2 regions of the Mesorhizobium sp. WSM4807 genome follow, and region 2 is predicted to be linked to the other one. Evidence: predicted binding sites of a transcription regulator. Region 2 holds the regulator's gene; the other holds the start of a gene.

Region 1 (5,387 bases), on a different contig from region 2:
CGCTGACCCTTGACGCTTCGGTGATGCATGTCGATGTCGCCGGCAACATTGTCGAGCCGCACCCCGACGTCGCCGGCTTCGACATCAGCGAGGAGCGTTTTGCAGCGCTGCTCGACTTCACCGCCGCAAGTTTCCAGCAAGGGCCGAACGGTCCGATCCTGATCGAGAATGCCGCCTATTCCAGGTTCGACCGCTTCTACGAAGCCAACGGCCGTTTCAACGCGCTGGTTGGCTGCAACACCTGGACAGCGGCGGCTCTGCGTATCGCCGGCCTGCGGACAGGCTGGTGGAATCCGCTGCCGGCCTCGCTCGACCTGTCGATGCGGATTTATAATTGATGATCGTTCCGGCGTGATCAGCTGGTTTGCGATGACTGAGTGGGGGCAGAAGTCGAGCGCCTCATTCCTTCGCTGTCCCGCCAGACAGTCGAGCTTTCATCGCCGATCGACGATTTCCGGCGGCCGCCAGCCATAGAGCCAGTCGAGATCGGCCGCGAGCTTTTCCGGCGAGCGCAGCTTCAGGAACAGGTTGCGCGCGATGGCCACCGGCCCCGCTGCATGCCAGGCGAAGCGGTTGACGGCACCGCGGCGGGCGACCTTGGCGATGCGCGGGCGCCGCACCTTTTCCCAGGCGGCAAGCGCGCTCCCGGGATCGGCAGGCGAGGCGGCGACAAAGCCGGCAAGGGTTGCGGCATCCTCGATCGCCATCGCCGCGCCCTGCGCCGCAAACGGCGTCATCGCATGCGCCGCGTCGCCGATCAGGGCGATGCCGGTGGGCGTCGTCCATGGCTGTGCTTGGTCGACCGTATGGATCGGCCATGCGGTCCACGGGCCGGCATCCTCGGCAAGCCGGGCCAGTGCTGGCGCCGTGCCACGCATGGCGCCGGCGAGGATATTGGGGTCGGCGTGGCCCGACCAGCCCTCGGCGATGATCTCGCCCCTGGTGAAGGCGGCCAGGTTGAACGCCGTGCCGTTACTGACCGGATAGGTGACGAGGTGGAAGCCGGGATGCAGGAAGGTGGTCACGCAATTGGCGGCGCCGACCGCCGCAACGGCTTCTCCCGCGACGCTGTCTGCACTGATCGTAGCGCGCCAGGCAAGCTCGCCCGAAAACCGGCTTTTGGCCGGAAGCCCGCCAAAAGCGCGGATCGCCGACCAGACGCCGTCGGCGCCGATCAGCAGAAAGCCGTCGGCTTCGACCGTCTTGCCGGCAATCTCGACTGTTGCCGTGGTATGGCGCGGTCCTGTGGCGGCGCCCCTGACGCGCGCGCCGGTGGCGAGACTGATGTCCGGCTGCTCGGCAAGGCGCGCCATCAGCGCCTCTTGCAGATCGGCCCGATGAGCGACGAGATAGGGCGCCTGCCAGCGCCTTTCGGCTGCTTCGCCAAGCGGCACCCGCGCCAGCTCGCGCAGCGTGGCCGCCTCCTTGAGCACGACCGCCTCCGGCCGCACCGCCGCCGGCAACAGCCGGTCGAGCACGCCGAGCTGGCGAAGGATGCTCGTTGCGTTGGGTGAGAGCTGGATACCGGCGCCGGCCGCTTCGAGGCGCGGCGCCTGTTCGAACAGCCGCACCAGATAGCCGCGCTCGGAAAACGCCAGCGCCGCAGTCAGTCCAGCGACGCCGGCTCCGGCGATAACGACCTGCCGGGACCGGGTGTCGTCCATGGGGATGGCGTGCGCGTCAGGCGGCCTGGTGGATATAGAGGCATCCCGCAGGCTGCGTTTCCGTCGCCTTCAGCTTTGGCGAATAGCGATAAAGCGTCGAGCAATAGGGGCAGACCTTTTCATTGTCGTCGCCCATGTCGAGAAACACATGCGGATGGTCGAAAGGTGGGTTGGCGCCGGTGCACATGAATTCCTTGACGCCGATGTCGATTGCCGTATAGCCCGCATCGTTCTGGAAATGGGGAATGGAACCGCCTGCCATCGTCGTCTCCTACATTTGCCGCATGACCCCGGATCATGCGCAAAATCAAAATTCCACCGCGACCTTTGCGCGTCCAAAGGACGCGCCGCGCTGTACCTGGATTGCATCTGGATCATAAGCAGTCTCTTTGCAAGATCGATGAAATCAAACTGTCGTAAAAGCCTGTCACAGGATAAGCTAAGCCGGTTAAGGCATGGTCCGAAAACCGAATTCAGTTTCGCTGGGGATCATGCGTAGCTTAAGTGGTGGGAGCGTCCTTTGCGCGTCAGCAAAGACGCGCCACGCTGTGGCCAGCGGGTGCGAAACGAGCAGGAACCATGAACGAACTAAAGCCGGTGCAGAGCGAATTCACCACTGTCGAGGTGGCGAGCCCAGAGGGCGGCAACCCGGACCGCTTCGTCAACCGCGAGTTTTCCTGGCTGCAATTCAACCGCCGCGTCCTCGAGGAATCGCTGAACGCCAATCACCCGTTGCTCGAGCGTGTCCGCTTCCTGTCGATTTCGGCCGCCAATCTCGACGAGTTCTTCATGGTCCGTGTTGCCGGTCTCGCCGGCCAGGTTCGCGAAGGCATCACGCTGAAGAGCCCGGACGGCCGCACCCCCGAACAACAGCTGGAACAGTTGCTGCGCGAGGTCGAGCGCCTGCAGGAGGACCAGCAGAAGAGCCTATCCGCGCTGATGCTGCTGCTCGACAAGGAAGGCATCGAGAGCATCAGCCGCGATGCGTTGACCAAGGACGAGAAGACCTGGCTCGAGGATCATTTCCAAGAGCAGGTGTTTCCGGTGCTCACACCGCTGTCGATCGACCCGGCGCATCCATTCCCGTTCATTCCCAATCTCGGCTTCTCGATGGCCCTGCAACTGCGCCATCGCAGGAATGGGGAGGAGATGAGTGCGCTGTTGCGTCTGCCGGTGGCGCTGAAGCGTTTCATCCGCTTGCCGGATCGCAAGCGTCATGTCCGCTTCATTCCGCTGGAAGAAGCGGTCGGCCTCTATATCGGCAAGCTGTTCCCCGGCTACGAAGTCAAGGGCTCCGGCACGTTCCGCATCATCCGCGACAGTGACATCGAGGTCGAGGAAGAGTCCGAGGATCTCGTGCGCCTGTTCGAGACGGCGCTGAAGCGCCGCCGCCGCGGCTCGGTCATCCGTATCGAATTCGATAAGCTGATGCCGGCCGAACTGCGCGAGTTCGTCGCCGGCGAGCTTGGCGTCTCGTCGAGCCGCATCAGCGTGCTCACCGGTCCGCTGGCGCTCAGCCAGATTTCCGAGATCGTCGCCATCGCCCGCGACGATCTCAAGTTCACGCCCTATAATCCGCGCTTTCCCGAGCGCATCCGCGAGCACGGCGGTGACTGTTTCGCCGCCATCCGCGAGAAGGACATCATCGTTCATCACCCCTACGAGTCCTTCGACGTGGTGGTGCAGTTCCTGCGCCAGGCGATGGCCGACCCGGAAGTGGTGGCGATCAAGCAGACGCTCTATCGCACTTCGAACGACAGCCCGATCGTGCGGGCTTTGGTCGACGCGGCGGAGGCCGGCAAGTCGGTGACGGCGCTGGTCGAGCTCAAGGCGCGTTTCGACGAGGAAGCCAACATCCGCTGGGCGCGCGACCTCGAGCGCGCCGGCGTTCAGGTCGTATTCGGCTTCCTCGAACTGAAGACCCATGCGAAAATGTCGCTGGTGGTGCGGCGCGAGGACGGCAAGCTGCGCAATTACGTGCATCTCGGCACCGGCAACTACCATCCGGTCACCGCGCGCATCTACACCGACCTGTCCTTCTTCACCACCGCTCCGACGATCGCCCGCGATGTCGCCCAGCTGTTCAATTTCATCACCGGCTACGCCGAGCCGACCGAGGAGATGCGGCTGGCCATCTCGCCGTTCATGCTGCGCAAGCGCATCCTCAAGCACATTTCGGAGGAGATTGCCCATGCGCTGGAGGGCAGGCCGGCCCGCATCTGGATGAAGATGAATTCGCTGGTCGACCCGATCATCATCGACGCGCTCTATGACGCCAGCCGCGCCGGCGTCGAGATCGATCTCGTCGTGCGTGGCATCTGCTGCCTGAGGCCCCAGGTGCCGGGCCTGTCGGAAAACATAAGGGTCAAGTCGATCGTCGGCCGCTTCCTCGAACACAGCCGCATCTATTGTTTCGGCAACGGCCACGGATTGCCGTCGGACGGGGCGGTCGTCTACATCTCATCGGCCGATTTGATGCCGCGCAATCTCGACCGCCGCGTCGAAACCATGGTGCCGATCACCAATCCAACGGTGCATGAACAAGTCCTCGGCCAGATCATGCTGGGCAACATCATGGACAACCAGCAAAGTTTCGACGTATTGGCTGACGGAACCTCCCGGCGCGCCACGCTCGAGGAGGGCGAGGAACCGTTCAACGCGCAGGAATATTTCATGACCAATCCGAGCCTTTCCGGACGTGGAGATGCGCTGAAATCGCATGCGCCCAAGCGCATCGCGCAGTTCAAGCGCCGCAAGAAAAACGGCGCAGCGACCGGCTGATGATTTCAACGTCCCAGGGCCGGCTTCAGGACCGCCGACCGCTGTCCATCATCGACATCGGGTCGAACTCGATCCGTCTTGTCGTCTATGAGGGGCTGGCGCGCTCGCCGACCACGCTGTTCAACGAAAAGATGCTGGCCGGCCTCGGTCGCGGTATCGTTTCGACCGGAAGGCTCGATCCCGAGGCGGTGACCCGCTCGATGGAAGAATTCCGCCGTTTCCGCGCGCTGTCCGAGCAGGCCGGCGCCGAGCGTATGTATGTGCTGGCGACCGCCGCCGCCCGCGAGGCGGTCAACGGCCCCGATTTCATCCACCGCGCCGAAGATGTGCTCAAGACCGAGGTCCAGGTGCTGAGCGGGCGCCAGGAAGCCCACTATTCCGCTCTCGGCGTCATTTCCGGCTTCCACCCGGCCAACGGCATCGCCGGCGACCTCGGCGGCGGCAGCCTCGAGCTGGTCGACGTCGACGGCGAGGCAATCGGCGACGGCATCACGCTGCCGCTGGGCGGTCTGCGCCTGCAGGACATGGCGAAGAACTCCCTGGCCCAGGCGGGAAAGATAGCGCGCGACGAGCTCGCGAAGGCAAGGCTCCTGAAAGGCGGGCAGGGCAGGCCGTTCTATGCAGTCGGCGGCACCTGGCGAAACCTGGCCCGGCTCTACATGGAAATGACCAGCTATCCGCTGAGCGTCATGCACCATTACGAGATCGGCATCGACAGCGCTGCGAACTTCCTCAAGCAGGTCGCCAAGGGCGAGATCGAGAAGATAAGGGGTATCGAGGGCGTCTCAAAGAACCGCCGCTCGCTGCTGCCTTATGGCGCCATCGTGCTGCAGGAGATCATGGCGGCGATGCAGCCGTCCAAGATCATCGTCTCGGCGCTGGGCGTGCGCGAGGGCTTTCTCTATTCGCTGCTCGACAAAGCCGAGCAGAAGGCAGATCCGC
Region 2 (5,387 bases):
TTCGTTGCGCGCCGTGCCGCCGTCGATCCGCGAGGCGGCGCTCGGCATCGGAGCGTCCAAGGTCCAGACCGTATTCCATCACGTCCTGCCGCTGGCGATGCCGGGTATCATGACCGGCACCATCCTCGGAATGGCGCATGCGCTGGGCGAAACCGCGCCGTTGCTGATGATCGGCATGGTCGCCTTCATTGTCGACATTCCCGGCGGCTTCACCGATCCCGCGACGATCCTGCCGGTGCAGATATTCATGTGGGCGGATTTCCCGGAAGCTGGATTCCAGCAGAAGACTTCGGCGGCGATTTTGATTTTGCTGCTGTTTTTGGTCATCATGAACGCCATCGCGGTGATACTGCGCAGGCGCTTCGAGCGGCGCTGGTAAGGAGTAGAGGATATGAACATCATGACGGAAGCCGGCGTTGAGCAGAAACTGAGCAGCGGAACCAATGCCCCTTCGATCAAGATGAAGGGCGAAAAGGTCTCTGTTCATTACGGCGAGAAGCGAGCTCTGTTCGACGTGGATATCGATGTCCGCGAGAACCAGGTGACGGCGTTGATCGGCCCATCGGGCTGTGGCAAGTCGACATTCTTGCGGTGCCTGAACCGAATGAACGACACCATCGATATCGCGCGGGTGAGCGGCAAGATCACGCTCGACGGTGAGGATGTCTACGACCCGAAAATCGATGTCGTCGAGCTGCGAGCTCGCGTCGGCATGGTGTTCCAGAAGCCGAACCCGTTTCCGAAGTCGATCTATGAAAACGTCGCCTACGGTCCGCGCATTCACGGCCTGGCCAGGAGCAAGGCCGAGTTGGACGGCATCGTTGAATCGAGCCTGAAGAAGGCCGGCCTGTTCAACGAGGTCAAGGATCGCCTGCTCGAGTCGGGCACCGGTCTCTCCGGCGGACAGCAGCAGCGCCTGTGCATCGCGCGCGCCATCGCCGTATCGCCGGAAGTGATCCTGATGGACGAGCCCTGTTCGGCGCTCGATCCGATCGCCACCGCCCGCGTCGAGGAACTGATTGACGAACTGCGCCAGAACTACACGATCGTCATCGTCACCCATTCGATGCAGCAGGCAGCGCGCGTGTCGCAACGCACGGCGATGTTCCATCTCGGCTATCTGGTCGAGGAGGGCGCGACCGACAAGATGTTCACCAACCCCGACGACAAGCGCACCCAGGACTACATCACCGGCCGGTTCGGCTGAGCGGTCCGGCGGCGAATTTCGAACACGAGGACAGTATCATGGGTGAACACACCGTCGCATCTTTCGACGAGGAACTGGAGCACATCGACAGGCTGATCCGCGATATGGACGAGCTCGCCGCCGCGATGGTCGCAGCCTCGATCCGCGCGTTGCTTGCATCAGACAATGCGATGGCGCAGCGCGTCGTCTCGGACGACGCCATCATGGATGCGCGGCAGCGCGAACTCGACGATAGTGCGATCACGCTGATCGCCAAGCGGCAGCCGATGGCGCAAGATCTGCGCGCCGTGGTTGGCGCAATCCGCATGGCCGGCGATCTCGAGCGCATCGGCGACCTGGCCAAGAACATAGCCAAGCGGGTCAGCGCAGTCGGGCAGAGCGCCACGCCGCGTAATCTCTCGCACGGTATCGACGCGATGGCGGATCTCGTTCTTGTGCAGCTCCGCGGCGTGGTCGAGCACTATGTGTCGCGCAATGCCGGCGCGTTGAAAGAACTGCGCGCCGACGACCAGAAGATCGACGTGAAATACACGGCGGTTTTTCGCGAACTCCTGACCTACATGATGGAGGATCCGCGCAACATCACCGCCTGCACGCATCTTCTGTTCTGCGCCAAGAATCTCGAGCGTATCGGCGATCACGTCACCAACATCGCCGAAAACGCCTACTATGTCGTGACCGGGCAGCAATTGCCGGCGGATCGCCCGAAGCTCGACGAAACGACGATGTCGGCGCCGGCGACATGACGGGGGTGACCGGTCGATGATCGCGCCACGCATCATGGTGGTGGAGGACGAAGAGCCGCTGGGCGTCCTCCTCCGCTACAATCTGGAATCCGAAGGCTATCAGGTCGAGGTGGTGACGCGCGGCGACGAGGCCGAAATCCGGCTGCAGGAAAACGTGCCCGATCTTCTGGTGCTCGACTGGATGGTGCCGGCGGTTTCCGGCATCGAGCTTTGCCGACGCCTTCGGATGCGCCCCGAAACCGAGCGGCTGCCGATCATCATGCTGACTGCACGCGGCGAGGAGAGCGACCGGGTGCGCGGCCTCTCGACAGGGGCCGACGACTATCTGGTCAAGCCGTTCTCGACACCGGAATTCATGGCCAGGATCAAGGCGCTGCTGCGCCGCGCCAAGCCCGAAGTGCTGTCCAGCGTGCTGAAGGTCGGCGACATCGTGCTCGATCGCGAATCGCACAGGGTCTATCGCAAGAAGAGCGAGATCCGGCTCGGGCCAACCGAATTCCGGCTGCTCGAATTCATGATGCGGCACCCGGGTCGGGTCTTCTCGCGCAGCCAGTTGCTAGACAATGTCTGGGGCGAGACGATCTACATCGACGAGCGCACGGTGGACGTCCATGTCGGACGGTTGCGCAAGGCGGTCAACAATGGTCGCATGCCCGATGTCATCCGCACCATCCGCGGCGCGGGCTATGCGATCAGGGAAGACTAGCTGATATCCAGGTGATGCCGGCCTGCGACCGGCGATTTCCTGCGCTTCCGGTACGTACCCAAAAGTACGCTCCGTTCCGGTTCTCGGAACTCACGCAGTCTGGTCGGCTCGCGCCCGTCTTCGAGCCGGCGCGGCCTGACCTGAATCTCAACACATCCCCAAGTTGCAATCCGTTCCTTGCCTTTCGGAGTCAGGCCACGTGCTTCCTGATCATGCCGGACTTCCCTTGTATGCCCGGCGCGAAAATCTCCTGGTCGACGAAGCTCAGCGCCCGCAAGGCGCAGCCTTCGCGGATCAGCGGCAGCTCGTTCGTCTCGGTGTCGAAGGAAATCGAACCCGAATGATGGCCGCCGGCGGTCTGGGCGATGGCCTCGCGCAGGGCCGGCTCGATCAGGTCGAAGGCGGCAGCGCTGGCGCCGACCATGGCGACCGGCGCCGGATCGATCAGCGCGAACAGGCTGCCGAGCCCGAAGCCGAGCGCTTCGCCGGCCTTGCGGTAGGCTTCGCGCTCCGGTCCGTCCGCCTGGCGCGCCCGGGCCGCCAGTGCCCGCATCTCGGCGTCGCTGACATCGGCGACCGGCTCTGCGTTCTCGCTCAATTGCCTTGCGTTGCGCCAGATGGCGTAGTTGCCGGCATAGGCCTCGACGCAGCCGCGCCGCCCGCAGCGGCAAAGCGCGCCGCCCGGCCGATGAATCATGTGGCCGAATTCGCCGCCCGAGGAATGGGTGCCGGTGAACAGTTCGCCCTTCAGCACCAGCCCCATACCGATGCCGTGCGAGAGCAGGATGGCGATGAAATCGTCGCGGTAGCGATCCGGCTCGCGCCAGCGCAGCGCCACGGCCATCATGTTGCAGTCGTTCTCCATGATGGCCGGGATGCCGAACTCGCGTTCCAGAATGTCGGCGAAGGCGATGTTAGTCTGCGGCGTGATCGGCGACCACAACATGGCGCGCGCATGCGAATCGGTGATGCCCTGGATCGCCAGCGCGATGCGGGCGACGCTTTGGACGTCGAGGTCGGGGTCTTCGATCCGGCGCCGCACGATGGCGACACATTCGTCGATCAGCTCGTCGCGCGACATGGTCAGCGTGTCCAGCCGGCGTTGTTCCTCGGCGACCACCTGTCCGGCATAATCGATGACAGCGACCGACAGGAAATTCAGCGACAACACGACCGCCAATACCGCAGCGGCTTCCGGATTGAGGCTGAGGCCGACCTGCGGTCGGCCGCGTTTCATCGAAACGGTCTCGCTCGCCTTGCTCTCGGTCAGGATGCCTTCCTGGATCAGGTCGGAAGAGATCGCCGATATGGTCGAATGGCTGAGGCCGGTGGTTGCGGCGATCTCGGTCCGCGACGGCTGGCCGGCCCGGCGTACCGCAGAAATCACCATGGCCCGGTTGCGCCGGCGCAAATCGTCATGACGGATTCCAACCGACATTCTTTTGCTTCCTCCCTATTGCCGCGGCCGCTCATGAATCGGAAGCCGTCGGTAATGTCCGACAAATAGTGGCAGAAGCAGCAGGCCCTGTCATTATTTATTCCGAGGCTCGAAATAAGTCGGCAGGGACATCAAAATCCATCGGAATTGATGTTGACAGCGCTTCGCGGTTGGACCAGTATTTTTTCGAGGCTCGAAAAAATAGGGGGCCTTTGTGCCGGCCTTCGGGCCAGTTGGTCGCGCCGTACGCGGCGCAGGGAGGATATCATGAAGAGATTCGCAGCCGCCATTCTGGCGGGGGTCGCCATGTCGCTGACGCTCGCGTCGGTCGCACAGGCCAAGGACAAGGTCATTGGCGTTTCGTGGTCGAATTTCCAGGAAGAGCGTTGGAAGACCGACGAAGCCGCCATGAAGACTGCGATCGAGGCAGCCGGCGACAAGTATATTTCCGCCGATGCACAGTCCAATCCCGGCAAGCAGTTGACCGATGTCGAGAGCCTGATCTCGCAGGGCGCCAACGCGCTGATCATCCTTGCGCAGGACGCCTCGGCCATCGGGCCGGCGGTGCAGAAGGCGCTGGACGAAGGCATTCCGGTCGTCGGCTATGACCGGCTGATCGAGAACAAGGACGTGTTCTATCTGACCTTCGACAACCAGGAAGTCGGCCGCATGCAGGCCCGCGAAGTGTTCAAGGTGGCGCCGGAAGGCAATTACGTCTTTATCAAGGGCTCGGGCGCCGATCCGAATGCCGATTTTCTGTTCGCCGGCTCCATGGAAGTGCTCAAGGACGCGATCGACAGCGGCAAGATCAAGAATGTCGGCGAGGCCTATACGGACGGCTGGCTTCCCGCCAACGCTCAGAAGAATATGGAGCAGTTCCTGACCGCCAACGACAACAAGGTCGATGCGGTGGTTGCTGCCAATGACGGCACCGCTGGTGGCGTCGTCGCGGCGCTAACGGCGCAAGGCTTGGCCGGATCCGTCCCGGTGTCGGGCCAGGACGGCGACCATGCCGCGCTGAACCGTATCGCGCTCGGCACGCAGACCGTATCGGTATGGAAAGACGCGCGCGAGCTCGGCAAGAACGCTGCCGAGATCGCCTCGCAGCTGGCCGACGGCAAGCAGATGACAGACATTGCGGGCGTCAAGGACTTCACCACGCCGGGCGGCAATGTCGTCAAGTCGCTGTTCCTGACGCCGATTGCCATCACCAAGGACAATCTCAACGTCGTCATCGACGCAGGCTGGATCAAGAAGGAAGAGGTCTGCGCCGGCGTGGCAGCGGGCACT

What was found. The regulator PhoB, encoded in region 2, activates phosphate uptake and scavenging genes when phosphate is short. The targets are predictions, from matches to a motif close to TGTCATNNANCTGTCAT.
Region 1: a site for PhoB is predicted at 2,066-2,082, ahead of AC0L3N_RS30585 (RNA degradosome polyphosphate kinase). Genes of this name have one in related genera too.

Annotation. Positions count from the first base shown of each region.
Region 1 covers NZ_JBVVQY010000040.1:22,043-27,429, reverse strand. The annotation lists gene AC0L3N_RS30600 (TIGR02117 family protein) at 1-338, shown strand, start outside; gene AC0L3N_RS30595 (FAD-dependent monooxygenase) at 435-1,664, opposite strand; gene AC0L3N_RS30590 (zinc-finger domain-containing protein) at 1,681-1,926, opposite strand; gene AC0L3N_RS30585 (RNA degradosome polyphosphate kinase) at 2,244-4,445, shown strand; gene ppx (exopolyphosphatase) at 4,445-5,387, shown strand, end outside.
Region 2 covers NZ_JBVVQY010000005.1:186,932-192,318, reverse strand. The annotation lists gene pstA (phosphate ABC transporter permease PstA) at 1-379, shown strand, start outside; gene pstB (phosphate ABC transporter ATP-binding protein PstB) at 392-1,207, shown strand; gene phoU (phosphate signaling complex protein PhoU) at 1,246-1,953, shown strand; gene phoB (phosphate regulon transcriptional regulator PhoB) at 1,970-2,659, shown strand; gene AC0L3N_RS08730 (ROK family protein) at 2,850-4,097, opposite strand; gene xylF (D-xylose ABC transporter substrate-binding protein) at 4,365-5,387, shown strand, end outside.